Regions from separate parts of the Paenibacillus sp. AD87 genome, predicted to be linked through region 2. Evidence: riboswitches for the same ligand, from Rfam matches in the RefSeq annotation. Region 2 holds a riboswitch; the other holds the start of a gene.
The links. Region 2 has a riboswitch for FMN ahead of ribD (bifunctional diaminohydroxyphosphoribosylaminopyrimidine deaminase/5-amino-6-(5-phosphoribosylamino)uracil reductase RibD). Riboswitches for the same ligand answer to the same signal wherever they lie in the genome.
Positions count from the first base shown of each region.

Region 1 (16,200 bases), 1.2 Mb from region 2:
AAGAGGGAAACCCAATAAACACGTAAAAAAGATGGCCCCTGATAAATTCAAAGGCCATCTTTTGGCAAACGAAAAAAAGAATTGAACGAAAAATAACGCTATGATATAATCGTTAGCGCCATTGGCAAACAAAATTAAAGTATGTACTTATTTTTATCCCTACTCTAATTTTACATCTGGAATTTTGATTTGTCAATGCTCTTTTTCATCCCAAAAATAGGAAAAGGAGTGGTTAGAGAGATGCAAACAAAAGATTGGCAGCTGGAACAGGAACGTCTAGAGTCTGTAGGGAGCAAACTGCAGGCCAGAATCACAGAATTGGAGCCAGAGGTTGCCGGAATGCGTGACCAGGCTTCGGAAATTCGCAAGCGCTTTTGGGAAGAAGTTACGATCAACACTAGCACCCATGAAGATTTCGAAGAGACCTTCTACACCATTAACCAGCAGTCTGCGGTATTGGCCGAGCGGGAACGTGGTCACATGCGGTTGACGCAGCAATGGAATAACATGAAACGTTTGCTCCCGTCCCCCTATTTTGGCCGCATCGACTTTCAGGAGAAAGGTCTAGCCCACATCGATCAGATCTATATCGGCGTATCTTCTTTTGTCGACCAAGATGGATTGAGCTTTCTGATCTATGATTGGCGTACACCGATCGCGAGCATGTACTACGATTCTTCCCCCGGCGTAGCGTCCTATGTGACGCCGATCGGAAGAATCGATGGCACAATAGAGCTCAAACGGCAATTTCAGATCCATAACGGAGAAATCAACAACATGTTTGATGCAAATGAAACGATTGGAGACCAATTGTTGCAGCAAGTGCTCGGCAAAGGTGCGGATTCACAAATGAAAAGCATCGTGGCAACCATTCAGAAGGAACAAAACGCCATTATCCGTAATGACACAAGCCGAATGCTTATCGTACAAGGAGCAGCTGGTAGCGGTAAAACTTCCGCAGCCTTGCAGCGGGTGGCGTACTTATTGTACAAACACCGCCAGACGATCAGTGCTGATCAGATCGTTCTTTTCTCACCGAATCCGATGTTTGGCAGTTATATTTCCACTGTCCTTCCGGAGCTCGGTGAAGATAATATGCAGCAGACCACTTTTCAACAATTTCTCGACTATTGGCTCGGCTCTTCGTTGCGTCCGGAGGATGTTTTTGATCAGATTGAATATGTACTGACCGCGCATGAAGCTCCAGGCTATGAGGCACGGCTTCAAGGAATCGAATATAAAGCTTCAGATGCTTTTTTGCAGGCCTTGCAGAACTATGGAAACTGGTTGGGGCAGGAAGGCATGCGATTCAACAGCATTCGGTTTCGAAATCGTAATTTGATTACGGCGGAGCAAATGAGAGACAAATTTTACGGTTATGATCGCTCCCTGCCCTTGTTAAATCGCGTTGTACTCTTGCAGGAGTGGCTGCTGAAAGAGCTGGCTTCCCTGGAACGTATGGAACGTGAAGAATCATGGGTACAGGAAGAATTGAATTATCTCGACAACGATCAGTATGCGGATATCTTCGAAGTACTGCATAAAGATAAGGAAGTATTTGATATCGCGGAACAGTACGCCCAAATTCGTGAGAAAATAAGCAAGAAGCGTCGAGAAGATGAAGGTGATTTTGACTTTGCCCAGAAGGAGGAGGAACTGCTCGGCCGCAAGATCGTGAAAGAACGGTTTAGCCCACTAAGAAAAGGTATCAAGAAATTCTCGTTTGTTGATATCAAAGGTATATATGGCGAATTGTTTGTTGACGAAGCCACTTATCGGGAGAAAACGAATGCTACGGTTATCCCCTCGCTATGGCCTGAGATATGCAGTCAAACCAAGGAAAGCCTGCTCCGGAACGAGTTGTTCCATGAGGATGCGACTCCCTACTTGTATGTAAAAGAACTGATAGAAGGTGTCCGGACAAACACGGAAATCAAGTATGTCTTCGTTGATGAAGGTCAGGATTATTCAACATTTCAATATGAATATCTCAAAAAGCTGTTTCCCCGTGCCCGTATGACCGTGCTCGGCGATTTCGGGCAAGCGATCTTCACGCAGGCTACTAATTTGGCCGCAGCTGATTCACCATTAGTCCGTCTCTACGGTGAAGCCAAAACAAGTCTTTTCTCCCTAGTACGCAGTTATCGCTCAACGAAGGAGATCGTTGAATTTACAAGAGCGATGCTTCCAGACGGAGATGAAATTGTACCCTTTGAAAGAAAAGGCCTAAAGCCCCTGCTGACGAGAAGCAACGACAGAGAGAAGCTGGATGCACAAATGGTGGCAGATATCGCTGCGCTAAGAGCCGAGGGCTTTGATTCCATCGCTATTATTACGAAGACCGCCGCCGAAAGCCACAAGGCCCATGAATCGTTACAGATTCAAGGAGGCGAAGCGTTGCAGCTCGTTACGAAGGAAACGTTCAACTTTGAAAAAGGTGTAATGGTCATTCCTGTGTACCTTGCCAAAGGTGTCGAGTTCGATGCAGTCTTGGTCTATGATGCTTCGTCTGGAGCTTATGGCCGCGACAATGAACGCAAGCTTCTTTATACGGCGTGTACGCGCGCTATGCATCACCTTCATCTGTACACGACGGGCGATTGGTCGCCTTTCATACAGCCCTTGCCAGCGGATTTGTATGAGGAATCAGAGGCCTATACAACCAAGTAAACATGCCGGGACTGTCAGATCTAACAGCGTATGAGAATTGAACTACTCAAATAAGTAGCACTAGTCGCCTTTTAGGCGACTTTTTTTGAATTTCTAAGTCATTATAGAGACGAACTTGTCAGCGATAACCTTTGGATTATTTCCATATTGTTATACTCAGCATAAATTTTATTATATGGGTGGACTAAGATTACAGTTATATAATAGAAATACGTAAACAGAAGAATAGATTGCATACATAAAGTATAGAGGAGCTAAGATCATGTTAACCAAAATGAACTTGCAGGGAAGCTGGGAGCTTCAACTGGATGAACATAAACAAGGCGCTCAAGGCCCATTTGACGATACCATAACGCTGCCGAACTCGACTTCTCATGCACGCAAAGGAAGAAAGAATGATGTGGCTCACATCGGGTCTTTGACTGATGAATATGCATATGAAGGATGGGTGTGGCTGAAAAGGGAGATTGATATACCTTCAACGCTTGCTGGCAAGAAATGCAGTTTGTATCTGGAACGCACGCGCATAACCAAGTTATGGGTCGATGGTGAAGAAGTTGGAGTGCAGGATAGCCTCAACACCCCCCATGTGTATATCTTACCGGAAGGGCTATCGGAGGGAAAACACACCCTCATCATCCGGGTCGATAATACGGACTATCCGACGAAAGGCGGGCATCTTACATCCGTCGATACTCAGACCAACTGGAACGGAATTACCGGGAAGCTGGAGATTCAATTTTACCACGAGGTGCATATGGGTGAGGTACAGATCTATCCCAATGCTAAAGAGCGAACATTCAGAATCACAAGTACATTGTCCAAATCGATATCAGGTACTGTATTGTCCGTTACTGCGCGAACCTTCAAGCCCCTTTTAAAAGAGACTCATGGATATGTGGCATCAGACAGAAATCATGTGGTGAATGAGCAAACCTATCCATGCAGCCAGAACGAAGTTAATGTGCTTTACAAGATGGGAGACGACGCATTGCTCTGGAGTGATTCAGATCCACATCTGTATGTGCTGACCCTTACTCTGTTGGGGGAACATGGCGATGTGCTGGATACAACCGAAATCATAACAGGACTGCGAGATTTTGAAGCTAATGGAGATGCTTTTACGATCAACGGTCGAAAGACCTTTCTTCGCGGAAAACATGATGGTCTAATCTTCCCGCTTACAGGTTACGCGCCAACCGATGTGGATGAATGGCTGCGAATCCTGAGTATTTCCAAATCATATGGTATAAATCATTATCGTTTTCATACCTGTTGTCCGCCTGAAGCAGCGTTCACCGCTGCAGATATGCTTGGTATATATATGGAGCCTGAATTGCCATTCTGGGGTACAATCACGGATGAACTCGACCCACAGCATAATCAGGCTGAACAGGACTATCTCATTCGTGAAGGCTTCGCCATGCTCAAGGCGTTTGGGAATCACCCTTCTTTTGTAATGATGTCACTCGGTAATGAACTTTGGGGCAGTAAAGAAAGACTGAATGCCATTATCAAAGCGTATAGAGCATTTGATCCACGCCCTCTGTACACCCAGGGTTCAAACAATTTTCAGTTCACTCCGCTGATTCTAGAGGAAGAAGATTTTTACTGTGGCGTACGTTTTTCCAAAGATAGACTTTTCCGCGGCTCCTATGCCATGTGTGATGCCCCGTTGGGTCATGTTCAAACCGACGTGCCTGGTACTCTGAAGGACTACAACGACATGATCTTGCCAGATAGGACAGTTTCGGAGAATGAGGGAATTCAAGCAGATGAATCGGAGATTCAAATTCAATATGGAACGGAAGCCAAGACCGTGAAAGCCGCTTCTGTTGAAGAACAGCTCATTCCGCATCTACCCGTCATTTCCCATGAAATTGGACAATATGCCATGTACCCGAATTATGAAGAGATCGAGAAGTATACCGGGTCACTGAAGGCAAAAAACTTCGAGGTGTTTCGGGAACGATTGCAATCCAAAGGAATGGGACATCTGGCTGAACCCTTTTTCAAAAGTTCTGGAAAACTTGCAGTAGCCTGCTATAAGGAAGAGCTTGAGGCGGCATTTCGATCCAATCATCTGGCAGGATTTCAATTGCTCGATCTTCAGGATTTTAGTGGACAGGGGACCGCACTGGTAGGTATTTTGGATGCCTTCATGGATTCGAAAGGGGTGGTTACTCCCGAGGAGTGGAGAACGTTTTGCTCCGATGCAGTCCTTCTGGCCCGATTCGAGAAATTTAACTACAATTCGGGAGAAGATTTCAATGCCTATATTCAATTAAGGTACTACCGAACAGATTCATTGAGGGGTCAGACTGTGGAGTGGGAAATGCGTGATTCGGATCAGCGGATTGCACAAGGAAAAGACGAGATTTCCTTTATCTCTGGAGAAACTTGGTTTGAAATAAGTCAAATAAAGTTCAAGCTGCCTGATGTGAAAAAGATGACGCCAATCACTCTATCCCTGCATATTCCAGGTACCGATATTCGGAAACAATATGACCTATGGGTATACCCTGATCATGATGTGACAGCTATTGAACAAGACTATATTTATAAGGAATTGTCCGATGAAGTAATTGCCTTACTTGAAAAAGGTGAGAGCGTGCTGCTGCTCCCAACACTCGAAGATAACGACAGTTCAGTCGAAGGCACATATTGTACCGATTTCTGGTGTTATCCGATGTTCCGATCCATTTCGGAAAGCATGAACAAGCAAGTTCCCATCGGTACACTCGGACTTCTAATCAATAACGCACACCCTGCATTGAAGCACTTTCCAAGTGAGACCCATTCCACTTATCCTTGGTGGCATATCGTTATGAATTCACGGTCTATTATTTTGGATAAGGTCGCAGAGAATGTTCAACCTTTCGTTCAAACCATCGATAATTTTGAACGTAATCATAAGCTGGGGCTGCTGTTTGAGTGCCAAGTTGGAAAAGGCAGGCTGCTGGTCGGAGCACTAAATTATGATAAATTGATTTACCACACAGAAGGGCGCCAGTTACTTTACAGCCTTGCACAATATGTAAAAAGTGAGGGCTTCCGACCGGAAGCCAAGATAGAACTGGATGAGCTTCAACAGTTGTTAGGCAAGAAATAGAAACTGCATAATGCAGGTTATTACCGATAAGAACATACACCGATCAGATTCGCCATACTAAACGAGAAGTTTGTTTTCAGAAACTAACAAGAAACCCTTCGAACTGTTTTTTTACAGTTCGAAGGGTTTTTCTTTAATTATAGGTGCTTAAAGAATCACTTAAGATCTGTTACCAAAAGTATCGACGCATCAACAGCAACAAAATTAGTTAACGTAAACATTATTATGTAAACTCAATAAAAGTAAGTTTCATTTCTTTTTACCTTAATGACATAAAACCTCCATCATATGTAAACCGTAATGGGGTACGCATGAAGGAGGATACATATGAAAAGTCATGTGCATCAAAAAGAAGAAGAGAAACTGAGCTGGATTAGTCTTTCCTTATTTGGAGCAGGGTGTACGCTGGGAACCGGATTTTTCCTCGGAACAAGTCTGGCTATTCATTGGTCCGGTTTATCCGTGCTTGTACTTTTGGTGCTGGCTGCTGCGGGGACCTATTTTGTATTTGGAGCATTAGCTCAGATGACGGCAGAAGATCCGAAAGAAGGGGCTTTTCGAACATATGCCGGTGAAGCGTTCGGCCCATGGGCCGGTTTCGGAAGCGGATGGATGTATTGGTCTTCCGAAATGCTGATCATGGGCAGTTCATTAACGGCGCTCGGATTATTCTCTCAATTTTGGTTTCCAAAGTTTCCATTGTGGGTGTTTGTGGCAGTATATGCATGCATTGGATTGTTCATCGCCGCATTGGGAGCCAAAGGGTTAACTCAAACAGAAAATGTGCTTGCAGTAATCAAGTTAGCTGCAACGGTTGCTTTTATCGCGATTGCAGCAGCGGCTTGTCTGGGCTGGTTAGATGTAAAGATTACGCCGCAGAAAATAACGAATGAATGGTTCCCTCACAAAATAAAAGGCGTGTGGACCGGGTTTATTTATGCCTTTTTTGCCTTTGCCGGGATTGAGGTCATGGGTTTAATGGCAGCCAAGCTGAAAGAACCTAAGGATGCAGTGAAATCAGGCAGAGTGATGTTATTAACCGTCAGTACGCTGTATGTTGTGGCAATTGCCTTAATCCTTCTTCTGGTTCCTGCTGCTAAATTAACACCAGACGAGAGTCCTCTCGTCAAAGCGATGTCATCGATTGGATTTACGGTCGTGGTTCATATTCTCAATGGAATTTTGATAATCGCCGGGTTCTCCACGATGGTCGCTTCAATCTATGCGATTACATCCATGCTGGTTAAATTGGGTGAGGACGGAGATGCACCGAAGGTGTTTACGAAGACTTGGGGAAAAAAGAGCATGCCCCTTTATGCATTAGGATGCACTGCGGCCGGATTAATCCTTTCTACTCTCCTGGCATTATGGATGCCTAAGAGCCTATTCGAATATGTAACAACCGCAGGCAGCTTGGTATTAATGTATACCTGGCTTCTGATTTGCATCACGTATATCAAGAAAATGAAGCCAACAAGTTGGAATCGCATCAAAGTATGGATCGCCATGGTCCTTATACTTGCAGCAGTAGCTGGCACGGCTATGGAAAAAGCCAGCAGAAGAGGTCTGCTGGCAAGTATAGGTCTTGTTGTATTGATAGCCTTGATTACTTACATTGTTAACAAAGTACGCAAACCGCAACCTTCGCCATCTACTGAGCCATCAAACCCCTGAATGGGTGACTGGTATCAGCTATTTCGTCAATTTGCTAATGGCTTGCTTCATGCGCAAAAAGGGACATTTGGAAGGGGTCTGCTCGTCATCGGGCAGGAAATATTGTTTCCATTCCAGATTATCCTGCTCCCCATACCACATGAGCGAAGGATGAGCAGGAACGGCATCATATGCTGCCAAACGCTTACGAATCAAGGTTTTCATTTTCCGGCCAAGAGGTGTGTTGTCATTAATGGATTCAAACACCCACCTTGGTTGAAAAGCAAACATAAGATAAGGGAAGTGCCTACTGGCTCTAAGCTCATGCGCGGGAGTGGCACAGAAACAAAAGTAAGGCTCCCCGCCAAAGCAAAATTCCCATGTGGCTTCATGCGGATCAGTCGAAATATGTTCAGGCCAGGAGGCAGTATCGAGTGAGCTTACCCGGTTAAGCATCTCCCAGAACAAGGACTGATACTGCTCCACCGTTGTGTTGTTTCTCAAATCATCCGGTGTCTCGCAAATGACAACCAAAGAAGCGTAATGTCCCGTATCCCGAGAAACAGGTCCATATTGACGAAGTAATTCCGCCATGTCTTCAGCAGAAGCTTGTGTACGCGGATCCCTGGTGAATCCATATCTCAAATGTCCTGAGAGAAAACCGATCCTTCCGGGAACACAAGGATACGTATTATCCTCATCTGCAATCATATTGGAAAATTTTGAATAAGCGTCCTGCTGCCATTCGGGCAGACCTTTGAATGATGCATTTATTTCATCGGCACTGTACAGCTCTGCCATGGATTCCCCAACTCCATTCCACATGATACCGTTAACGTATTAATGCGGATGGCGTTGGGTGACTGTCCAGTGTAGTTTTTATGTCAGAAAAAGATAGATCGTACAGCTTCAAAACCGAAGTACAGGCCAAATCCGATCAGACAGATCCCTGAGATAATGGAGATCCAGCGCAAAACGGTTTCGTTGCTGCGTTTATGAAATCGACTAGCCATGCCAGCCATGATGACATCCCAGACAAGGATTCCTATGAAAATACCAGAACTGTATAGTAGCAGATGAGCGGTGTCGGTATGCTTTACGGTTGTAGCAAGGATAGAGCCGTAAATGCCGAGCCAGAATAAAATATTCAGGGGATTGGACAGGGCCATGAGAAAGCCAGAGACAAAAGATTTCCCAACCCTTGCTTCTGCTGTAGAAGAGGCCTGAATGCCGTCTTTTAACTTAGATAGTGTTTCCACACCGGTATACACCAGAATAAAACTGCCAAAAGACCAAAGAAAAGAGCGCATGAAAGGCGTGTCCAGAAAATGGGCAACTCCAAAGTAGATCAGAAGCATGTACACCAAATCGGCAAACATGGCTCCCAGTCCCAGAATCCAGGCATGCATAAATCCGTGGCGGGCTCCGCGATCCAACTGAGCGGCATTAATCGGACCAATTGGAGCGGATAGTGAGATTCCCAGAATAATATAACTAAACAGTACAGACATATACGCGTTCACTCCTTAACGGGTTCGACGAATTGTACCGGTAAGTCACACACATATGGGTACAAGTCATCGTATTCCCGTCTGGAGCAAATTAGAACAAGCTTTGCGTCGCTTAATCTGATATGGACTCTACATCCAGCTGAATGGCTGTACAATGATATCCGTTGCATGAGCTTTCTTCACATGGGCAGGCGGATAAACCGATAACCAAATCAGTCAATGCCTCCATCTCAACATAATCACCAGCCCGTGAGTCTGGAGCTACGACATCAATCTTTCCCAGATCATCTACAACCGATTTCATAAACAGATTAAATGGATAATGCTGATCCGGTGGCAAGATCCCGAACGGTTCAAGAGCCTGATTTAGGTTATGATAGCAGCTGGCATGATCCTTTTTGTCATATAATACTTCATACATTTCCGGACGACAGGCGGAGTTGAAAAAATCATGAACACCAACTGTGTCACGAACGATCTTAAGCAACGGCTGATATTGATTAGAATACACGGACTGTCCTGGTTTGATCCGGTAGGACCGCAGTACGTCCATCGTTACACCTGGGTCTAGTCGATTATTGGCATTTTGAGCATCATATGCAACAAAATCAACGACCTGCTGCCCCTCCAAATCGGTCACCCGAATTAATGAACCTTTATTTACCTTGACGGCATAACCCGTTTTGGCCGGGATACGAACAGACTGTTTATGGCGTTCCGTTGTATTCATATTCATTCGTCACATTCCTCCGCAGTTTTTGCTTTCAGTATGCGGAGCTGACATGGCTTTCATGCACATTGGCAAACATAAGGCTCACATTGAAAATGATACAGGTTGTATTCAGCGTTTATGCTGGAAACAGTGGATTACCCTTCATGCCGACCCATAGTTCGGATGTTTCCAGCTGACCAGCCAGATGAAGCAACCAGTCTTCACGGCCTTTGGTTGCCATAATCTGTACACCCATGGGCAGGCCTTCAGGAGTCAGATGCACAGGAACACTCATGGCGGGTTGACCCGTCAGATTCGCGAGCTGAGTGAACGGAGTGTAGGTAAGACTTGGTTCAAACATCTCATAAATCAACTGCTGCTGCTGGATCTTGTCCAAATCGCTAATACGCATCAGATGCTGAATTTGTTCATCATGAGGTGTCAATTCGCCGATTTTGGGTGCTGGAAAAGCATTGACAGGTGTGACATAAAAATCATACCGTTCAAACAATGTGGACATCTGAGCTGCGGCAACATCCCATTCGGCCAAACTATGTACGAATTCAGCAGCGGATACTTTTTTACCGGCTTCAGCCAGAACCCAGGACTCGATCTCCATATCATCAGAGGTTAATGCTCTACCCATAGAACGTTCCATCGAAGAGATCATCGCCGCCATTTCGCCGCTGTTCATCATGTAATAGTTCTCCATTAATTTGACACCATTAACCGGACTTAGTTTTTCTTCAACCTCATGACCTTGTTCTTCCAGCCAGCGGACTGTCTTATATACAGCTTGTTTGGCTTCTTCACTCACTGGTGTACCTACAGGCGAAGCTGTCGTGTAAGCAACTCTCAGTTTGCGTTGATGAGGGTAGTTCATATCAGCCAGATAGCTGCCTGGGAAGAGGGGAGCATGAAACGCAGCTTCCGGTTGAATCACTTGCAATGTATCCAGTAAAGCAGCGCTGTCGCGAACGGAACGGGACAAGGCAAAATCAATCGAAGCACCCTGCCACTGACGGCCAACCCCTGGTCCAACAGGTGTCCGTCCACGTGTAGGTTTGAGTCCGAACAAGCCGCTGAATGAAGCAGGAATTCGGATGGAACCGCCACCGTCACTTGCTCCTGCAAGGGGGACAATACCCGAGGCTACTGCGGCAGCGGCACCGCCACTTGAACCGCCGGGTGAGTGATTCGTATTCCATGGATTTCGAGTTGGACCGTGAAGACGGGGTTCGGTAATGTTTTTCAGGCCAAATTCCGGCGTATTGGTATGTCCAATGTTAATGAAGCCTGCATCGCGCAGACGGGAAACGAAATTAGAATTCCGCTGCGCACGATGCTCACTGAGAAGACGAGAACCCGAGGTGAGAATTTCACCTTCCAGGGATTGAGAGATATCTTTCAATAACAAGGGCACGCCGGCAAAGGGCTGCTCTCCCGGGCGAACTATACTCGCTTCTTGACGTGCACGTGTTTCATATGTTCGAATGACTGCATTGAGCTGCGGGTTCACTTCTTCCAGGCGTGCATACGCCGCTTCCAACAATTCGACAGGAGATATCTCCCGTGCGCGAACCAATTCAGCCAAACCTATAGCATCGTAAGATGTATACGAAAATGATGAAGACGAAGACATGATGATCGTTCCTCTCTAAATTGACTTAATCTACTATTCCATAAGTCATCGTACCACCGGAATAGCGAAAAGACAAAAGGCACTGAACATCTCAAAGGATGTCCAGTGCCTTAATTGATTTGCTTTTATATAAAATTCAATCCGTACGGAGCTTTGGTGCACCGTCAGCCGGAGTCGCTGATCGTTCTTGCTGTTTGGAGATGGCGAATAGGGCAATCCAGATGAGGATGAAGCCCACCAGTTGCTCCCATGTAATTAATGTGCGGAATGCAATCCAGTTTACCAGTACACCGGCCATCGGGAAGCTCAGTTCTGCGAGCGTTGCGACTGAGGCCTTGGTGGAGGAGAGCCCTTTGTAATATAACAGAAGACTCAGTAACCCTGGCAGTAATGCCTGACCCAGAATATTAAGTGCTACAGCCGCCTGTTCACCTGTAGCGGAAGGGAATGTCCAGGCAGCACCTTCGTTCCACGTCATAAAGATCAGCAGTGGCAAGGCTACGACAAAGCGCAGAGAGGTGACCGTTTCATAACGGGTTTGCCCCAGCATCAGCCGCCCCATAACTGTTGAACCGCCCCACAATGCAGCTGCACCCAGTGATAACAGGCTACCTGCATGAACCCAATTGTCCCAGTTGCCAAGGGGAAGGGTAAATCCGAACGTGAGCAGGTATGTTCCTGCAAGTGCAATGATAAACAGTCCACCGAAGCGGCGAGGCAATGTTTCTTTCAGCAGCAGCTTAGCCAGAACAATCGCAAATAGCGGCTGCATCTTTTGCAATAACAAAACGGTGTTGGGATCGTTATGCGTAAGTGCCAGGGTGAACAATACCGTGGCGAGAGCAGATCCTCCCCAGGAGATAAATATCACGGCAATCCAGTGGCGAGCACGCAGGTTTTTCAGATCGGCCCGGAACTTCCATAACACGGGAATCGCCACAAGGCTGACAATAATATGTTCCACCAGTACAATCTGTGTGGAGGTCATCGTTTTGAGCAAAATAATACGGAACAGTGGATCTACACCCCAAAGGGCGGCGCCGAGCACGACGAGCCAGAATCCGGTATTACTTCGTTCCTTGCGGTAAACTGTTGATGCAGGTTGTGTCTTTTCCATATTCAGGACTCCTTCGTCAGAACACGGAATCTTCAGTTGGCAAAATCGACAAAAGCCCCCGTTTTGGTATACACCAAATAAACGGGGGCTCAATCATTGACATGTCGTACGAAAATAAGCCTTTCCGTAACGGCATGTCAATGTGTTGATCTTCTCTCATCCGGACTGTACCGTCGGCCTTGGAGTCACACCAAGTCAGTCGCTGAATCCCTACATCGGGTCAAACAGCGAGTCGCGGGCTGGTTCCGAAGAACATCACCGCCGGTTGGGAATTGCACCCTACCCCGAAGATCCTATTCAATTATATAGTGTGTTGAACAAGCTGTAACATTAATAAGTTCATCTTATTCGTGTAAGCGCTAGCAGTTCAAGTGTTTTTTTAGAATATGATATTCCAGCTTCCCTGTTGTCTGCGTAGTAATACAATCTGTCCTGCATGATACGCATCGTGGAGTACCCAGCGGGCAAGCTCATGTGCCCATTTTTCATCCGTATCCATGTACGGGGCTTCAAGATCGGGTTCTTCTAATGAAGCGAGCTGATCACGAAGCTGTCCGGCTAATTGCGTTGTATTTTGCATAAGTACACTCCAGCCAGCAGTATCAGAAGGGTCGCCCGGATCTCCGAAGGTGGATTCATTGTTTTCGGCAGGTGCACCAGAGGGTGTTGTGCCCTGAATACAACTCAACAAACGATGATTATAGTAATACATATGGTTAACCAACTGCCAGATGCTTAATCCACCGGATGATGGAACCCAGGCTGCCTGTTCAGCAGTCAGTCCTTCGAGTGCCTTGGATAAAGGCACAATCCAGTTACATTGATCCCAGGTATCATCTTTCTGAATGAGCAATAGTTCTGTTGCTGTTGTAGTCATTGATTTTTCCTCCCTAAAATGAATTCATGGTAACTAGCTAAAGTGCTTAAATGTGGTTACAATTAATATAGCCCAAACATGAATAATTGTAACTATCTTTTTAAATTTAGGTAGTTACATTTTATCGGAGGTACGTATGGATAGACTATGGACTGATTTTGTGAACAGTGATTACCATGACTGGCGTGGTGGGGATCGTTCAGAGGACAGGCTTGGCAAAACCGAATGGCAGCAAGGATTTATCAAACAATGGCAACTGATTGCACCTGTACCTGCTTCTCCGGAAGAGGAGGGAGCCTTGAGAAACTTTAGAAATGAATTGCAGGCTCTTGCAACTCGTTTATCTGACGGAAATGCATTATCGAACCAAGACCTGGAATGGCTTAACTCCATGATGAAGGAAGGTCAAGTCATAAGAAAACTGAACGTTGGAGATGAGGGACTTAAGCTTTCACTTATTCCTGTAGGAACTCAATGGAAGCAGGTCATGGCTGAGGTAGCAGCCGATTTTGCCATCACCCTAGTTGAAGGGGATGGGGGAAGGATTCGTATCTGTGACAATACGGATTGTCGTTGGATGTTCTATGACGATACGCGCAGTAGAACCCAGAAGTATTGTGATGACAAGATGTGTGGTAATCTGATGAAGGTTAGAAGATTTCGGGCAAAACAGAAGAAGGATCAGCAGCAAGAGTAAAGTGTATGAGAGTAAGGAGTATGCATAGAGTGATTTGCGGTACTTTTCGACAACCGGGAAATGTTCAATAGGTTTTTTTGTAATCAAAATTGAATGTTTCCATCCTCTTCTATATAATGGTTATATACTTAAAATATTTCAGCTAGTCATTTCATCATCAGAGATTAACATCCGGGATTCAAGCGTATATCCAACAAAAAACAATGATTGGAGATGTGTCTTGTGGGGACAAGTTATCTACTGAAAAATGGTTGTGTATTGTCTATGGATTCGTCGGTAGGTCAGTATAAACGGGCGGACGTTCTTATTGAGGATTCTCTTATAACTGCTATCCGGCCCGACCTGAGTTGTATTGAAGCGGAAGTAATAGATGCATCGGAGATGATCATACTCCCTGGACTTGTAGATACGCACCGGCATGTATGGGAATCACTTGTAAAAACAGCGGGAACCAACTGGTCACTGCCGGTCTATCTGCAGAATCTCTACTATGGAGCGATGGGAAGTAAACTCCGGCCACAAGACAGCTATATCGCCAATTTGCTCGGTTCTTTGGAAGCGCTTAATGCAGGAGTGACCACGGTGCTTGACTGGAGTATGCCGTATTCCCCGGAGCATACGGATGAACTGATTCGCGGACTTCAGGATGCGGGTATTCGGTCGGTTTTCGCTTATGGTCTACCGGGTGAGACGCCCTACTGGAACAGAGAGAGCAAGATGACGTATTCGAATGATGTGAGAAGAGTCAAGGAACAGTATTTTTCTTCACGGGATCAGCTTCTCACGTTCGGCCTTGCAATTCGTGGTCCGGAGTTCAGCCATTGGGATACCACAGTGAAGGAAATTCAGCTTGCTCAAGAGCTTGATGCGATATGTTCAATGCATGTTGGCTTTGGAAGCTGGGGATCCGTAGATCGTTCGATAAGTAAAATGTATGAGGCTGGTTTACTGAGCCCAGGTCTGAACGTCGTACACGGAAATACGATGGATACGGATGAGTATAAAATGTTGGCCGATAGCGGCGCCTCACTGTCCGTCACACCAGAAGTAGAGATGATGATGGGGCATGGGTATCCGGCAACGGGGTACTTCCTTGAAAATGGAGGAACTCCAACGCTCGGAGTCGATGTTGTAACATCGACGGGTGGGGATATGTTCTCCCAGATGAAATTTGCACTTCAAGCTGAACGTTCCCGTGAAAATGAACAACTTTTGCTGCAGGGTGAAATGCCTGGCGAGCTAAATCTTCAATCCAGTCAAGTTCTAAGATTTGCAACTTCTGCTGGGGCGAAGGCTCTGGGACTTGAGCGGAAGATCGGTACACTTACGCCAGGTAAAGAAGCAGATCTGATTATGATCCGAACCACCGATCTTAACTTGTTCCCGGTGCATGATCCGGTTGGAGCCGTCGTTCAATTTGCCAATCCATCCAATGTGGATACCGTGTTTGTAGCAGGTCGGCCGGTGAAGCGCGAAGGCAAGCTGCTGCATGTCGATCTGAATGAGGTCCGGCGGAAGGCTTTGGACAGCAAGGGTTATCTGCTATCTCAATATCGGATGTCGGATGCAGAGCGAATTGTATTTTCATAAGTTAGACGATCCATGTGAGTGAAAGGTGATTCTCTTCCGGAATGAATAGAGTGGATGTTCTCATCTCGTTTATAGATCTAATAGCGTTACAAGTGATGGGCCGCATACGGATATGCGGCTCTTTGGCGTAGTGTTTATCGTGCAACAGGACAGGGGGAGCAAGGAATAAACCGCAAAAAGAGCCGAAAAGGCACTGTATTTGCATAGTTGCATGTAACAACGAGTTTATGATGTTTTGGTAAAGAAAAAAGCTGTTAAAAAACTGCGCATAATATAAATTATACGCAGTTTTCTTTTAAATCGATTTTTATATTCGCCCCTGTCCAACAGATCATGATAAATTTCGTCTAGAACGCACAAAATATACCTTCACCCAAAAATAAATTTAACAAAGCAACGCGACAAAGTGTAGAAATCAATAGATTTTTGTAGTTGATCGGTAAGATAGAACAAAGGACTTTTTCATAGAACAGATGACTCAAACAAAATATTTGAAGTAAAGAGACACTTTCATCATTTTCAATACGAGAGGAAACTGTGTATGAACCAAAACCAGAATCGATCTTCCCTGTTTAGAAAAAAACCGATTGCCACCGGAGAGAACCAAAGCAACATGTTG
Region 1 is NZ_LXQN01000007.1:2,476,385-2,492,584, reverse strand. Features, by position in the region: gene helD (RNA polymerase recycling motor HelD) at 241-2,670, shown strand; gene gpAD87_RS10915 (glycoside hydrolase family 2 TIM barrel-domain containing protein) at 2,933-5,782, shown strand; gene gpAD87_RS10910 (amino acid permease) at 6,110-7,456, shown strand; gene gpAD87_RS10905 (YqcI/YcgG family protein) at 7,475-8,236, opposite strand; gene gpAD87_RS10900 (LysE family transporter) at 8,320-8,946, opposite strand; gene gpAD87_RS10895 (DUF1989 domain-containing protein) at 9,059-9,682, opposite strand; gene gpAD87_RS10890 (amidase) at 9,795-11,300, opposite strand; gene gpAD87_RS10885 (DMT family transporter) at 11,437-12,417, opposite strand; FMN riboswitch at 12,562-12,713, opposite strand; gene gpAD87_RS10880 (DinB family protein) at 12,797-13,294, opposite strand; gene gpAD87_RS10875 (CGNR zinc finger domain-containing protein) at 13,431-13,991, shown strand; gene gpAD87_RS10870 (amidohydrolase family protein) at 14,214-15,581, shown strand; gene gpAD87_RS10865 (amino acid permease) at 16,123-16,200, shown strand, end outside.
Region 1: it holds a riboswitch for FMN, as region 2 does, so the genes downstream of both, gpAD87_RS10885 (DMT family transporter) here and ribD (bifunctional diaminohydroxyphosphoribosylaminopyrimidine deaminase/5-amino-6-(5-phosphoribosylamino)uracil reductase RibD) in region 2, are expected to answer to the same signal.

Region 2 (16,200 bases):
AAAGAAGGAGCTTTGTCTCCTTCTTTTGGCTTGCCATTCGAGCCGGATACCGATGTAGTAATCGCATATCCGCCCAACACCAGGATCAATAACAAAATGACGATTTGCACCGCTCTTCTTGATTTCCCCATGTGCTGCTCCCCTTTTAAGTGACTAGCAATCGCATATAACGGTCTTGGACAACTGTGAACATCCTATGAACAATTATAGCGAATTTCGTCACAAAACTGCGGCGCTTTTATGAAAATTATGTGTCCTCACATTACCTTTTTTTCATTTTTTTGGCGGGTTCTGATTTTGCGAGCGTAATCAGGTTGTTGACTTCTTCTTTGGTTAGATTGCGTGTGAGTCCCCGTTTCAGGTTTTGAAGCAAAATACCACCAAACGAAATCCGTTTCAGACGTGTTACCGGATGGTTAATCGCTTCGAACATACGTCTAACCTGACGGTTACGCCCTTCGTAAATCGTAATAGAGATAACAGATTCATTTGCTGCGGTATCCACATCTTTGTACTCAATCTCTGCCGGAGCTGTCATACCGTCGTCCAGCATAATGCCTGTCTTTAATTTCTCCAGAGCCGAACCATGTGGAACACCTTTAACGGTTGCATGATACGTTTTGGGTACGTGATGCTTCGGATGCGTCAACAAATGCGCAAACTCGCCATCATTGGTCAGAATGAGCAATCCTTCTGTGTCATAATCCAGACGACCCACTGGGTATACCCGTTCCTTGACACCTTTAAGATAGTCGGATACAATTTTCCGACCTTCAGGGTCTGAAGCACTTGTGATAACACCCTTCGGTTTGTTCAACATCATGTACACTTTCTTTTCACTGCGGATCGGTTTACCATTAACCGTAATCATATCCTCTTCGGGGTTCGCTTTCGTACCCAGTTCGGTTACGACCTCCCCGTTAACTTCTACTTTGCCGGACAGGATCAGTTCCTCGCTCTTGCGGCGGGATGCAATGCCTGCCTGTGCGATAATTTTTTGTAATCTTTCCATGTTTGTCATGTCACCTCACACTAATGATACCCATCAAGGCCGGAAATCACAAGGATAATCCATCGAATTTGTTAACATAGGGGTTGTAAACACCTTTAGAGCTGCATTTAGCTATGTATTTAGACCAAAAAGCTCACCCTTTTACTGCCTGTATGTGACAGGAGCGTTAAGGTGAGCCTTTCAATTCAACCATATGTAACCACTGCAACATGAATAAGTTTAATTGGCTACTTTACCAGCAACAACGACCTGTTTTTTTGCAGGGGTTGCACTTTCTTTAATGAAGGATTGCAACGTTTTGGAAGTAATATAATAAGTACGTCCTCCGTATACAAAGGTCATCATGCCAATAACCCGATTGTTCTGATCCAGAACAGGGCCACCTGAATTGCCTTGTGCCACTGATTTTACGATACTGCCAATACCCTTCTTGCCTGGAACATCTGAATCTTGTGAATTAAATACTCGGCTCTTAGCGATTGTATTATAAGTTGAAGGGAAATCTTCGTCCAACAGCACAAGTTCCCCGGCAGAATTTTTAGGAAATCCGATGGTATAGACAATTTGATTATCTTTCGCATTTGCAAACGTCACCGGTTGTGCGTCGATTTCTTTGTCCAGCTTCAGCAATGCCATATCTGTCACCGGATCTGTTTTGATGATTTTGGCTTTAACCGGCTTGTCCAGATGACCTGGGCTTGCTACAGTAAGTGTGCCTTCATCCCCATCAGACAGTTCAGCATAATCCTGAACGACATGATAGTTGGTTAGCACCTCATCCTTGGAGATCAGTATGGATGTACCTACATCATAATATACTGAATCGGGTTCATCCTGCTTGACCAGACGTACGTTCACAACTGGAAAAGAATCCGCTGTAACGGCCAACTGAGCACGTAGTTGTTTATCGAAGTAACCCGTAAAATGAATCGTATTAACGGCTTGAGCCGCAGCCAACCCCGTCTGTCCTGCAAGCAACGCAATGGCAAGCATACCTGACATCCCAAAGCGGAGCATCCTTTTCCAACTCTTTTGCATGGTTCTCACTCTCCTCCGCTATCATTCTAGCATAATTCGTATATCGGAAGGAGAGGGCATATTTTTAACCAAATACAATTAAACAAATAACCAAGGCAGCAATGAATCCAACCAGATCGGAAAACAACCCAACTTTGAGCGCATAGCGACCATTGCGTATACCTACCGCTCCAAAATAAACAGTCAATACATATAGTGTTGTATCCGTACTGCCTTGAATCGTGGAAGCCATGCGACCAATCATAGAGTCAGGTCCATAGGTTTTGATCAGGTCTGTCGTAAAGGCAAGCGAGCCTGTCCCGGTCAAAGGACGCAAAATACCGAGCGGCAATACTTCTCCCGGAACCCCCATCCAGGACACAAGTGGTGCGAATAGGCTGATCACATAATCCAATGCACCGGAAGCACGGAATACACTGATCGCTACCATCATACCTACCAGATGGGGAATAATGCTAATTGCCGTAGAGAAGCCATCTTTGGCCCCATCAACAAAAGATTCGTAGACCGGGACCTTTTTGGTAAACGCATATAATGGAACAAACGCGATGATAACCGGAATGGCCCAGACGGAAATCCAGTTGATGAAGGTTAACAACGTTGCTCATCCTTTCATACCGGGATTGTCACTTTTATGTACACGCGGCGGCCTGTGAAGTGCCCTGTTTCGGTACCAGCGATCGGCTACGATGGCTGCAAATGTCGCAATAATGGTTGCCATTAGCGTGGTACCTACAATTTCCGTGGCATTCGCGGAATGATAATTAAGTCGAATGGCTATCAGGGTTGTCGGAATAATGGTGATACTCGCTGTATTCAGAGCCAGCAAAGTGCACATGGCTGGGGAAGCACTTTGTTTATCCGGATTCAGCTCTTGCAGTTGCTGCATGGCTTTGATCCCCATTGGGGTTGCCGCGTTGCCTAGGCCGAGCAGATTGGCACTCATGTTGGATAAAATGTAGCCCATGGCTGGATGATTCCGCGGAACATCCGGGAACAAAAAGCCAACAACCGGACCCAGCAGCTTCGCGATTCGTCCCAGCAGCCCGGCATCCTCAGCCATTTTCATCATACCCATCCAAAACACGAGCACACTGATCAGACCAAAACATACCGTTACTCCGGTTGCTGCTCCATCAAAAGCCGCCTGCGTAACAACTTCAATTTTGCCTTGTGCTGCTGCAAAAGCAAATCCGGTTACGATCATGAGAAGCCAGATTAAATTGATCAAAGGATAACCCTCCCCTCATTATGGAGATAACAAATGGCTTAATACCGCGCGCCATGCGGAAGCCCAGGTAGAAATTTCACCGATCCCTCCCAGAGTTGCATCCTCTGTCTTCGGCTCTGGCGGAATATAACTTCCTTTGCGATACACAGGAATTGAACCCACAAGTTTCCCGTCAAGCTGCATATCAATTCGGCCAGCCAGTCCAAAAGTAGGATCTGTCGTTTTTGAATCTCCCTCTGTACTCTCCTGTGCCCGGTTATCGAGTAAAATCAGCTTTTTCGTCAATGAGGACGTCTCACTCTTCGCTAGAGGATAGGTGAACCCGCGACCTGTGACCACATCCGTGTTTTGTACAGGCTGTTCTTTTTTTGCAATTTCCACCAAAGGGAAGTTTTCAAAACCGAAATCCAGCATACGTGCATGGTCATTCCAATCGTCGCCATCGTTCAGGGTTACCGCAGCAAGCTGTTGCCCATTGCGTGTAGCAGAGCTGACCAGACAACGGAAAGCCTTTTTGGTATATCCGGTCTTTACGCCATCGGCCCCCTCGTACAACCGCAGCATTTTATTTTTGTTTTGCCAGGAGTACTCCCAGCTCTCATTCGGATTTGGAGCCGACTTGTTCTCCGTAGCTACAATACGTTTGAACACCTGATTCTTGAGCGCATACGCAGTTAAGCGTGCAAGATCATTGGCGGTGGAGTAATGACCGTCTGCGTCAAGTCCATGGGGATTCATAAAATGGGAATGGGTCAGACCAATTTGCTCTGCCTTTTTGTTCATTAACAGGACAAAGCCTTCTTCAGATCCACCGACATGTTCAGCAATCGCTGAGGCCGCATCGTTGCCTGATCGCAGCATCAGCCCATATAGCATGTTTTCAAGCGTCATTTCTTCACCCAGCTTGAGATAGATGGACGACCCTTCTTTGGCAAAAGCCGAAGAAGTTACCTTTACTTTGTCATCCAGTTTACCGTGTTCAATCGCAACAATTGCCGTCATGATTTTGGTCAAGCTGGCAATTCTCAGTTCCTTATCCCCATCTTTGCTGTACAATATTCGGCCCGATGTCACATCAATGAGAGCAGCGCTTTGCGCATGGTTTGAGGGGCCGGGGATAGTTCCCTGGGCTTCAGCAAGCCCAAATGAGGGAAACAGAAACAAAGGTACAAGCATACATGCCATAAATTTCATTAATTTTCGCATCGATTCATTCCTCCGGGTCACTTGGAATCTTGTACTAGCTTATGTCTGGACAACCCGAAGTATGTCCCAGTGTTAGAAAACAGCAAAAATCCCTCTCGCACATGCTGCGGAAGGGATCTTAACCGAATCATTATTTAGCTGTACGTAGAAGGATCAGGTGTGACAGGAATGCCGGACTCTGCCGGTTGTGCTGTATTACGATTGCGGAACATGTCCTGGATTCTATCCATCACATACGGTGTGGAATCGATCAATTTCTCGAACAGATGCGTTGAGTTGTCAAGCGGCACGATGTGTACGCCCTGTTTGCCAACTACCAGGAACGCGATAGGACGAATGGATACGCCACCCCCGCTTCCGCCTCCAAATGGTGAGGCAACCGATGCGGAGCTGGCATGTTCAGTGGTACTACTTCCGCTGCTCCCGCCGCTTCCACCTTTGCTGTTTCCATCATTTACATGAAAATCACTGCCACCCGCAGCGAATCCAAATCCCACTTTACTGATCGGCAAAATTACGGTACCATCAGGTGTTTCGACCGCATCGCCCACGATTGTATTGACATCCACCATGGCCTTGATATTTTCCATTGCGGTTTCCATTAAGCCTTGAATTGGATGATCTGACATTTAAATTCCCTCCAGTTTCAATTTAAGCTAGGTTTGATCTAACCATATCATCCCCAAACTTGAAGGGACTTATGTAAGCCAGCCATTTAACTAAACCTCAATACTACAAACCGCTGACTGGGCAAAATAAAATCCGGCAGTTGCAAGCAAACTATAGGAAATTTTCTCATACTCGGTTTCTTCTTAACTACCGAGTAGACCCAGCCAAGACGCATAGTTCCACCCCCGCCACCCCGCAATCATTTTAAATGAAAGGCGTATAACACAGGGACAGTACATACACTTAAATTTGCGATTTACTGTGTTGTTTCTTCAGCTTCAGCTTGCGTCTGCGCCGTTGTTCTTGTAAGAGTTTGAACCACATCCGCCATCCTCCCTCTACTTGAAGCACTCGGGTTAAGAGCGTAAGTCCTGCGATCATGACTGCTGAAATCCGGATCTTTAGTTTCCAATCCAGCTCGGTTTGGAACTCCATCTCGTCTTCCCACACCGGCACAACTTGTAACTTTGGCGTTTGTTCAAAACGGATTTGATAAGAGAGGTATCCAATGATGATCGACTTGATACTCCACACCCAACCGATGAGAACAGCCGTGTATGCTGCGTCGCCGACGCCAATGCGAGTGGACCAGGACAAATGAGTCATATGTACACGAGTGAGTGTTTGCTTGATCCAGAGCTTTAATGCTTCCGTTGCCCTGAGCATGATTTTTACATCCTTAGCCCATTTTTTGACTTTACGTTTGTTAACACGCTCGCTGCTCTGGGCTTCTCCCCTCGAATGATTCATTCGCTGCTCCGTCTTCACCAGAAAACCTTCCTTCATATTACGAAAGACAATACTAGGAATTTCATAGTTAATACGCACAATGCCATATAACAGACGAACCGTAATCTTGGCATAATCATCATGATTGTGTTTCCTGAATGTAAAATGCACATGAACATACGAGATGAGGACTGCGACAAGAAGCAGTGCGATCAACAAGCCGATTCCTCCAAGCCAAATCCACACAGGCCTTACCTCCAAGCCCTCAATTCTTTTCTCGTCTAGTATGACACTCTATATAGGAAAAAATTCACGTCTGACCTGAAAATTCCATTTAATCTTTGAACGACTACCTTGCACTCCATTCCACATACCACGCCAAAAAAACCGGCACCCCGAAAGGGCAACCGGTTTTGGATCGATCCAGACTGCAAAGTTATGAGTGCGAAGGATCATCTTCGTTATTAATATCGTTTGCATTTGCATCATCTTCGAGATTTGCACTATCCAGGTCCAGGTCCACATGCTGCACATCCAACTTTTCAAAAAGCAGCTGTGTTTCTTCCTCCAGGTTCTCGGAATCTTCAAACAACCCTGGCTCCGGCAGATCTTTGAGCGAAGCCAAACCAAAGTAATCCAGGAAAGACTTGGTAGTGCCATATAGAATTGGGCGTCCAATGGCCTCAGCCCGTCCCACTTCCTGAATGAGATCCTTGTTCACAAGTGTATGAATGGCACGTTCGGATTTCACCCCACGTATCTCCTCAATCTCTACCCGTGTGATAGGCTGACGGTACGCCACAATAGCGAGCGTCTCCAACGCCGCCTGGGATAAAGAGGTACGTGCAGGTGAATAAGCCAATTTCTCAAAATAGGCCGCATGTTCCGGCAAGGTACCCAGTTGGACTACCCCTGCAATTTTAAGAATTTGTACGCCTCGTCCCTGCTTGGCAAATTCAGCGATCATTTCCTCAATCGCATCCGACACCAGTTCGGTTCGCTGATCCACGATTTCGGCGATTTGTTTGATGCTCAGACCTTCTTCTCCGGACAAAAACAGCAGGCCTTCAATAATCGATTTCAATTTCGGAAAATCCATGATTCTTTGTTTCCCCTCTCCACTCCATAACGATATCCTCAAACATCCGCTCCTGATAACAGACGATCTGCTTCATCTTCATCAGTTCCAGCACCGCCAGAAAAGTTACGACAATCTCGTGCCGATAAATTTGGTTATCCAGCAACTTGGAGAATAACAGCCTGCCTCCCGGTCCCATACTTTCCAACGCACCGATGACATCGCGAATACGATCCTTAACCGAGATTTCATCCCGATGGATCCGAGTTACGGTTGTCCGCTTCTCCGCCTTGCGCAGCGCCTTCTGGAAAGCCGCAATCAGATCCGAGGTATGCAAACCCTCGACCGGATTCGATTGTGCTTCTACAGGCATATACGGCCGCAAATCCTCGGGCTCTTTGGAGAAAATAAGGCTGCGTTCCCACTCCCGTTCGTGCAAGTGACGCGCAATTCCCTTGTATTTGCGATATTCAATCAGACGCGCAATCAGTTCTGCACGTGGATCATAATCTTCATCTTCCATATATGCATAATCCTCAAAGTCCTCGATTACCGGTGGTTTGGGCAGTAATAGTTTGCTCTTGATCGACAGAAGTGTTGCCGCCATTACCAGAAATTCACTCGTAATATCCAGCTCCAGCTCCTGCATCGAATGCAGATACGCCATATATTGATCGGTAATATCGCTGATGGGAATATCCTGGATATGAATCTCTGCCTTATCGATCAGATGAAGCAGCAGATCCAAAGGTCCTTCAAAAGTCTCCAGTTTGTATGTAACTACCGTCACTAGACGAATCCTCCCGCCAGAAAAATAAAAACCCCCGCTAAGCCGCCGAATCCGGTCTCCCGTTTTCGTCTGCGCTGAGCAGGGCACTATATTAAATAAGCACTATTTTAGCTGTTTCGTCAAGTTCGCCATTTCAATAGCGGCAGTAGCTGAATCCCAGCCTTTGTTTCCTGCCTTTGTTCCAGCACGCTCAATGGCTTGTTCAATATTCTCTGTTGTAACCAGGCCGAAGATTGTAGGTACGCCTGTTTTCAGGTTAATTGCGGCTACACCCTTAGCCATCTCATTGCACACATAATCATAATGTGTTGTTGAACCACGGATAACCGTCCCCAACGTAATGACAGCATCATATTTGCCACTTTCAGCCATTTTTTGGGCAATCAACGGGATTTCAAAGGCTCCTGGAACCCAGGCTACATCCACTTCATCATCTTGTACACCGTGACGTTTGAACGCATCCAGTGCTCCACTGAGCAATTTGCTTGTAATGAACTCGTTAAAACGTCCTACAACCACTCCATATTTTAATCCTTCTGATACCAAATGTCCTTCAAAAAAGTGTGGCATTCAAGTCATCTCCCTAATTGTATTATATGATGTACGCAACTGATCTTTGGAAACTAGTTCACCCTGTTTAACCTCAGAAAAGCTACTCAGTTTTTTTCTTCATTCTGCTCGATATCGTCGAACTTTAGCATATGGCCGAGCTTCGCCTGCTTCGTGTGCAAGTAAACCGTATTGTCCTCGTTCTCTTCCATCTGAATGGCAACACGTTCCACCACTTCAAGTCCGTACCCTTCAAGCCCTTTAATTTTGCGTGGATTGTTGGTTAACAACCGAATTTGACGAACCCCTAGATCTTTGAGAATTTGGGCACCAATGCCGTAATCTCGAAGATCGGCAGCAAACCCAAGCTTCAGATTGGCATCCACGGTGTCCAGACCTTCCTCTTGCAGTTTGTAGGCTTTGAGCTTGTTGATCAGTCCAATGCCTCGTCCTTCCTGTCTCATATAGAGCAGGACGCCGTTGCCTTCGTCATGGATCTGTTTCAATGCTGCATCGAATTGTGGACCACAGTCGCATCGATGAGAATGGAATACATCCCCTGTGAGACATTCGGAGTGTACGCGGACCAATACAGGCTTCGATCCGTCAATTTCACCTTTAACCAAAGCGACATGCTCCTTGTTGTCCACCGCATTGGTGTATGCCACCGCCTGGAATTCACCAAAGTCTGTTGGCATACGTACAGCTACTTCGCGTTTAACCAACTGTTCCTTCTCATTCCGGTACCGAATCATGTCCTGAATGCTGATCAGCTTCAGATCATGCTTGCGGGCAATCTCCTGCAGATCCGGAAGTCTGGCCATCGTGCCATCTTCCTTGATCACTTCACAGATTACACCTGCCGGATAAGAACCGCACATAATAGCGAGGTCTACAGCTGCTTCCGTATGTCCCGCGCGTCTTAGCACACCGCCATCTTTGGCGATGAGTGGGAACATATGCCCCGGCTTGCGGAAATCTCCGCTTTTCGCTTCGGGATCAATTAGACCCTTGACTGTAATGGAGCGTTCATGAGCCGAGATGCCCGTTGTGGTATCTTTATGATCTACAGAGACGGTGAAAGCCGTCCCATGAAAGTCTGTATTTTGCTGAACCATAGGCTTTAGGTTGAGTTCATCGGCACGTTGCTGCGTAATGGGAACACACACCAGACCCCTACCTTCAGTAATCATGAAATTGATCACTTCAGGTGTAGCCTTTTCCGCCAAAGCGATAAAGTCGCCTTCATTCTCCCGATCCTCATCATCCACCACAATGACAGGTTTCCCCTGCATAAGATCGTAGATGGCTTCCTCAATAGAATTCAGAATGGATTTCTCTGACATAGGTCCCCCTCCAGTTTCTATTTCAATTTATATTTGTAGTTAATCAATTACGATTTGTTAAGCAAAGCCGTGATTAGCGAGGAAATCCTCACTGATACTTCGCGGCTTGCCCGCACCGGTCTCCTGATGTCCCTTACCATAGTGCAGCAGATGATCCACATATTTGCCCAAAATATCACACTCAATATTGATGGTATCTCCCGTCTTTTTCACATTTAATACGGTCTCACCAATGGTATGTGGAATAATGGATACAGTGAATGCGGTCTGTGAAGTATGCACAACGGTCAGACTAATTCCGTCCAGGGTTACAGACCCTTTGGGTATCAGATATTTGAACAGCTGCGTATCATCAGGTTTGATCTCGAAAACAATTGCATTCTGGTCACGTGTAATGCTGCCAATGACCCCAGTGCCATCGACATGGCCCTGAACGATATGCCCGCCAAAACGTCCACCTGACAGCATGGCTCGCTCCAGATTAACTTTGCTGCCGGATTGCAATTGACTAAGATTGGTATGTCGATATGTCTCGGGCATCACATCGGCAGTAAATCCGCCACCCTCCAGGGTTGTCGCAGTTAAGCATACCCCGTTTACAGCTACACTATCGCCAATCTTTAAGTCGTTCATGATGGCGGAAGCTCCGATATTCAGGACCATCGCTTCGCCTTTCCGACCTATCCGCCGGATCTGACCGACTTCTTCCACCAAACCGGTAAACATGCTACCGCCTCCTTTATTTATTTCATTATCGTTAATTCATTTATTCAGGCCAAACCGGAATTCCGCCAATGCTGATATTATCTCCAACTTGCTCAATTTCCAGCTGATGTAATTGAATCGCCTGACTCATGCGCTCTACACCCTCAAAGCGGAAACTGCCTGGTGTTTCGTATCCTCCGACAATTTTCGGAGCAATGAACATGAGCAGTCGATCTACCAACCGTGCTTCCAGCATGGACCCATTCAATGTTCCACCGCCTTCAAGCAGAATTGAACCAATCTCACGCTCACCGAGCTTGCTGAGTGCACTCAGTAGATCAACACGTGGTCCTGGACCACAACGTATAATCTCCACCCCATAGGCTTCCAGCCGCTCAGCCGCTTCAGGGCTCGCCTCATCTGTTGTAAGCACCCAGGTAGGTGCAAGGCCATCCTTGACCATTTTGGCGCCTACAGGCAGACGTAGCTTGGAATCGACCACGATTCGTACCGGGCTGATCCCTTCCACTTGCAAGCGAGTCGTGAGTTCGGGATTGTCTGCAATGACCGTTTCAACACCAACCATAATTCCTTGATGGCGATGGCGAAGAGCGTGTACAATCTCGCGAGCTGACTCGTTAGAGATCCATTTGCTGTCACCGCTACGCGTAGCAATTTTGCCATCCAGTGTAGAGGCCGTCTTTAAAGTTACAAAGGGGAGACCTGTTGTAATGTATTTGATAAATTTCTCGTTCATCCGTCTTCCGCGCTCACGCAGCACTCCAACTTCAACTTCGATCCCTTGTTGACGCAGCATGCTGATTCCTCTGCCGGATACTTGCGGATTCGGATCTTCGCAGCATACAACGACACGTTTCACTTTCTCATGAATGAGACGTTCACTGCATGGTGGAGTCTTGCCATAATGGCTACAGGGTTCGAGCGTAACGTACACTGTACTGCCTTCAGCATCACTACCCGCCATGTTCAGTGCATGAACCTCTGCATGACCCGTTCCCCGTTTGAGATGACTTCCGAGGCCCACGATACGTCCTTCTTTTACCACGACACAACCGACTACCGGATTGATTCCGGTCTGTCCTTGTGCCCGTTCTGCCATATCCAGTGCTAGCGCCATATAAAATTCATCATTAATCATTTCCAAGTCCGTTCACCCCACGGTTAAAATCTTAAGTTATAGACCTCCCTTCCAACAGAGAGGCATGTTCCATATCCAATAAAAAATCCCCGTCGAACAAACCGTTCGATGGGGATGATGAGAGACATGTGTCACCAGCAGTACTATTGATACATTGCCAACAACACATCGCCCAAAACTTCATTTCAGGCAAGTGAAAGCAGACACATACCTTAATGAACTTCAATTACAGGTAAAGAGCTTCTATGATGTGGCATATGTATGAAGATTTCCGGAAGTAACTGGATTTCTCCCTGCACAGGAAATGAATTCGTCAAAAACTGTACAGCAACACTCCTGCGGAATGCGGCCCCTAAGGACTGCACCCTCTCCTTCTCCCATCCAGACTATACTGTCGGTTCTGGAATTACACCAGATCAGCCATCTGCCACAGGCAGACGGGTCACGGACTTTGCATCAATGCTGGATAGATATCCTCACATACTGCATCACCGCCGGTAGGGAATTACACCCTGCCCTGAAGGATTCGTTGCGTTATTAATTGGATGTTAGCACTTTAACGTCAAAAAATCAATTGTTTTTTGTTCCTTTTTGTCACATACTAACTTTTAATAAGCTTAAGTGTAAACAAAAACCGCTTCGCTAATTGCGAAACGGTTTACATACGTTTATTGATTAAGCTTCTACTACTTCAACTGTTTCCATTTTGTCGCGACCTTCGAAAGCGTCCACGAATTCCATACCTTTGGTTACTTTACCAAATACAGTATGTTGTCCATCCAAATGTGGTTGCGGTTGGTAGCAGATGTAGAACTGGCTTCCGCCTGTGTTACGGCCTGCATGTGCCATAGCCAAAGTTCCACGCTCATGTTTGTTCGGGTTGATTTCACAGTTAATTGTGTAACCTGGGCCGCCTGCACCGGAACCGTTAGGGCATCCGCCTTGAGCTACAAAGCCCGGAATAACACGGTGGAATACAAGACCGTTGTAGAAACCGGAGTTAGCCAGTTTCTCAAAGTTTGCTACTGTGTTTGGAGCTTCTTGATCGAACAAATCGATTACAACTTCTCCGCCGTTTGCCATTTTGATTTTCGCTTGTTTCGCCATATGTAAATGACTCCTTTCGTATTGACCATCGTTAATGGTGCCAGAACGCATGACCCTGGGCCAAGCTTTATAGCACTTTTCTTAGTGTACACCGAAAATGGATTGATCGCAAAATAATCAGCAAGATTTTTTTCAAAATCCGGCCCTAAAGATGCAAAAGAAGACAAAAAAGAGCGTCCTTTTTTGTCTTCTTCATATAGTGCTCAGCTAGATGTCCTTAAATTAACGGGTAACTGGCTGTTTTGCAATGCGCTCAGGTACGAGATCATTCTGGATGATGTCCTGATACGTCTCACGGCGTACCACTACATCCCCTTGACCGTCTTTGACAAACACAACTGCCGGACGACGAATCCGGTTGTAATTGCTTGCCATCGAGTAGTTGTACGCGCCTGTGCAAGCTACTGCGAGTAGATCGCCGCTTTGCACTTTAGGCAGGTCCAGATCCCAGATCAGCATATCGCCGCTCTCACAGCATTTACCAGCAACAGATACCGTTTCCTGAGCAGCCTCATTTGCACGGTTTGCTAATACAGCCTCATATTTGGATTCATACAGCGCTGGACGTGGATTGTCTGTCATTCCACCATCAACAGCTACGTATTTACGAACTCCTGGAATATCTTTGCTTGTTCCAACAGTGTAGAGCGTAGTTCCCGCTTCCCCTACGATGCTGCGGCCTGGTTCAACCCAGATCTCAGGCACGGCATAGCCGATTTGAGCAAAATGATTTTTCACCGCATCCGTGATGGCTTTCACGTATTGTGAAACTTCAAGCGGTGTATCTCCATCGATATAGCGGATACCGAAGCCACCGCCCAGATTAACCACTTTGAATGCCACGTTAAGACGCTCATACACATCTGCTGCAAACTCAGCAACGCGTTGAACTGCCATTTGGAAACCTTCAACTTCGAAAATTTGGGATCCGATGTGTGAATGCACACCGAGCAATACCAGATTTGACTGCTTGGAAGCCAATTCAATGGCTTCAAATGCCGTTCCGTTCCCGATATCGAATCCAAATTTGGAATCCGTTTGTCCTGTCGAGATATATTCATGCGTATGCGCTTCAACACCAGGCGTCACACGAAGCAAAATGTTAACTTTGCGATTTTTGTCTGCGGCTACAGCTTGCAGCAAGTGCAGTTCATTGAAGTTATCCACAACGAAGCAGCCAATCTCTGCATCAAGCGCCATTTCGATCTCTTCCAGCGTTTTGTTGTTACCGTGGAAATGAATGCGTTCTGCCGGGAAACCGGCTTGAAGTGCCGTGAACAATTCACCGTCGGATACAACATCCAAGGAAAGTCCTTCTTCCGCAGCAAGGGCACACATCGCCATTACGCAGAATGCTTTACTTGCATAAGCAACCTGGAAACCCAGGCCTGAAGCACGGAACGCTTCCATATACTCTCTGCAGCGCTCACGAACCAATTGCTCGTCCACAACATACAGGGGAGTTCCAAATTGTTCTTTCAAGTCGGTTGTATCGACTCCACCAATTTCCAGATGTCCCTGTGCATTTATTTTACTTGTACCATGTAAATACATAATCTGCATTCCTCACTTTTTTATATACTGGAACAGCTGTTATTCCAATGATTTTACACCAGTATATCAAATTAGAAAATGAGAAGAATGGATTTTTCGGCAGATCATTTGTGTTTTTTACTTTTTTGCAGTTCCCCGTCTGGATCACTGTCCATTTTGGTATTGTCACGCGTTTTGTTGATCGAAGGACGTTTTTTATTTTCCAACAGCGGCAAACGGAACAAAAAGTTACCCAAGGCCTTTGCATTAAACGGTATGAACGGCCAGAGATAAGAAGAGTTGTAGGAGCGATGCAAAGTGAGCGCCACGATAATGAACGTCGTCCCGACAACGAATCCGGGAACCTTGAATATCGCCACAGCAACGAGCAAAAACAATCTGACCAATCGATTAGCCAAACCAAGCTCATAACTGGGTGTTGCAAACATACCAATCGCGGCAATCGCCATGTAAAGTACCACTTCATTGACAAAATATCCTGTTTTTACGGCGATATCCCCGACTAAAATGGCCGCAATCAAACCCATGGCCGAAGCGAGTGGCGTCGGGGTATGGACTGCTGCCATCCGTAATAAATCCACTCCGAATTCAATAAGCAGGAACTGCAGAATCAGCGGAAGCTGGGCATTTTCATGAGGACCGATGAACTCCATTCCTGCTGGCTTAATGGCAGGGTCAATAACCATCAACAACCATAGCGGCAACAGGAAAAGCGAAATCAGAATGCCCCCAAATCGTACCCAGCGCAGATAGGTTCCCATAAAGGCGGTCTGTCTGTTCTCTTCCGCATGCTCACACAGGTCAAAAAAGGTCGTGGGCAGAATCATCACACTGGGTGAAGTATCTACAAAAACAACAACCCTTCCGTCCATCAAATGAGAAGCTGTCACATCCGGTCGTTCCGAATAACGAACCAACGGATACGGGTGCCAACCCTTGTTAATAATCGCTTCTTCAAGCTGTTTATCGGCAGCAGGGATGCCGTCGATATTTACTCGTTTGATTTTTTCACGAACGGAATCCACCTGAACCTTGTCCACGATATCGTCAATATATACAACACAGACATCCGTTTGCGATCTGCGTCCAACCTGCATAATTTCAAATTTTAATCCTGGGTCCCGTATTCTTCGGCGCACTAACGCCACGTTGGTCAGAAGTGTCTCCGTGAATCCGTCTCTTGAACCCCGCACCACTCTCTCCAGCGAAGGTTCCTCTGGGGAACGTACCGGATAGCTGCGGGTATCCATAATAATAACGGAACGATCCCCTTCGACAAACATGGCACTCATGCCTGTGAGGACCTTGTTGATGACGGCGCTCATTTTCTCCACTCGCTCAACTTGAATATGAGGAATGTAACATTCGAAATACGACTTCAGCGCATGTCCGGACACTTGCTCCGGTGTAAGATAGGTTAGCCTTTTTAACACTTCAAGCAGAATCTCATCCTTTGCAAACCCAGTCAGCAGCAACAATCCAACATGTTTGCCACCCAAGACCATTTCCCTCATATTCACATCAAAGGACTCTCCAAGTCCCAACACTTGCTGAAGCGTATATTTGTTATCACTCATGCGAGGGGATATATCGTCGTTTTCCTGCCAATATTCTACCGATTCCTCGATACTGTCAGACATTTCATTTTGCTTCTTCTTTTCGTAAGCCTTCTTTTCTTCTTCCTCCTGAATCTCATAAGGAGATTTATGCATCTTCTCTTCGGATGTTGCTTCGCTGGATTCATGCCCGTCGTTGTCCGATCTTACGTCCATTTCCCATCCTCCTTAGGCCTAACGTTTTAACGCTGGTATACAAAAAAGTCAAACAGGGAGCCCGTCATCTTCCCCAAAATCATAGCAAGCAACAATCCAAACAAATACGATTTCATGCCCAGTCGTTTTGCCAGCACTGGCAGTACATTCAGCACTTCAGTCAGTGCCGCAGCAAGCAGACCGATGAACACACCGCAAAACAGTCCGATGATCGGGCTCAGCAACAGCGCTCCGTGTACCTTCCAGTGCCAAAAA
Region 2 is NZ_LXQN01000007.1:1,269,846-1,286,045, reverse strand. Features, by position in the region: gene gpAD87_RS05880 (redoxin domain-containing protein) at 1-131, opposite strand, end outside; gene gpAD87_RS05875 (pseudouridine synthase) at 263-1,012, opposite strand; gene gpAD87_RS05870 (S1 family peptidase) at 1,232-2,050, opposite strand; gene gpAD87_RS05865 (spore maturation protein) at 2,115-2,648, opposite strand; gene gpAD87_RS05860 (nucleoside recognition domain-containing protein) at 2,655-3,281, opposite strand; gene gpAD87_RS05855 (D-alanyl-D-alanine carboxypeptidase family protein) at 3,300-4,487, opposite strand; gene ytfJ (GerW family sporulation protein) at 4,622-5,116, opposite strand; gene gpAD87_RS05845 (DUF2953 domain-containing protein) at 5,400-6,131, opposite strand; gene scpB (SMC-Scp complex subunit ScpB) at 6,322-6,984, opposite strand; gene gpAD87_RS05835 (segregation and condensation protein A) at 6,953-7,753, opposite strand; gene ribH (6,7-dimethyl-8-ribityllumazine synthase) at 7,856-8,323, opposite strand; gene gpAD87_RS05825 (bifunctional 3,4-dihydroxy-2-butanone-4-phosphate synthase/GTP cyclohydrolase II) at 8,410-9,648, opposite strand; gene ribE (riboflavin synthase) at 9,706-10,374, opposite strand; gene ribD (bifunctional diaminohydroxyphosphoribosylaminopyrimidine deaminase/5-amino-6-(5-phosphoribosylamino)uracil reductase RibD) at 10,415-11,518, opposite strand; FMN riboswitch at 11,878-12,041, opposite strand; gene gpAD87_RS05810 (peptidylprolyl isomerase) at 12,188-12,619, opposite strand; gene lysA (diaminopimelate decarboxylase) at 12,842-14,173, opposite strand; gene gpAD87_RS05800 (spore germination protein) at 14,278-15,885, opposite strand; gene gpAD87_RS05795 (stage V sporulation protein AB) at 15,972-16,200, opposite strand, start outside.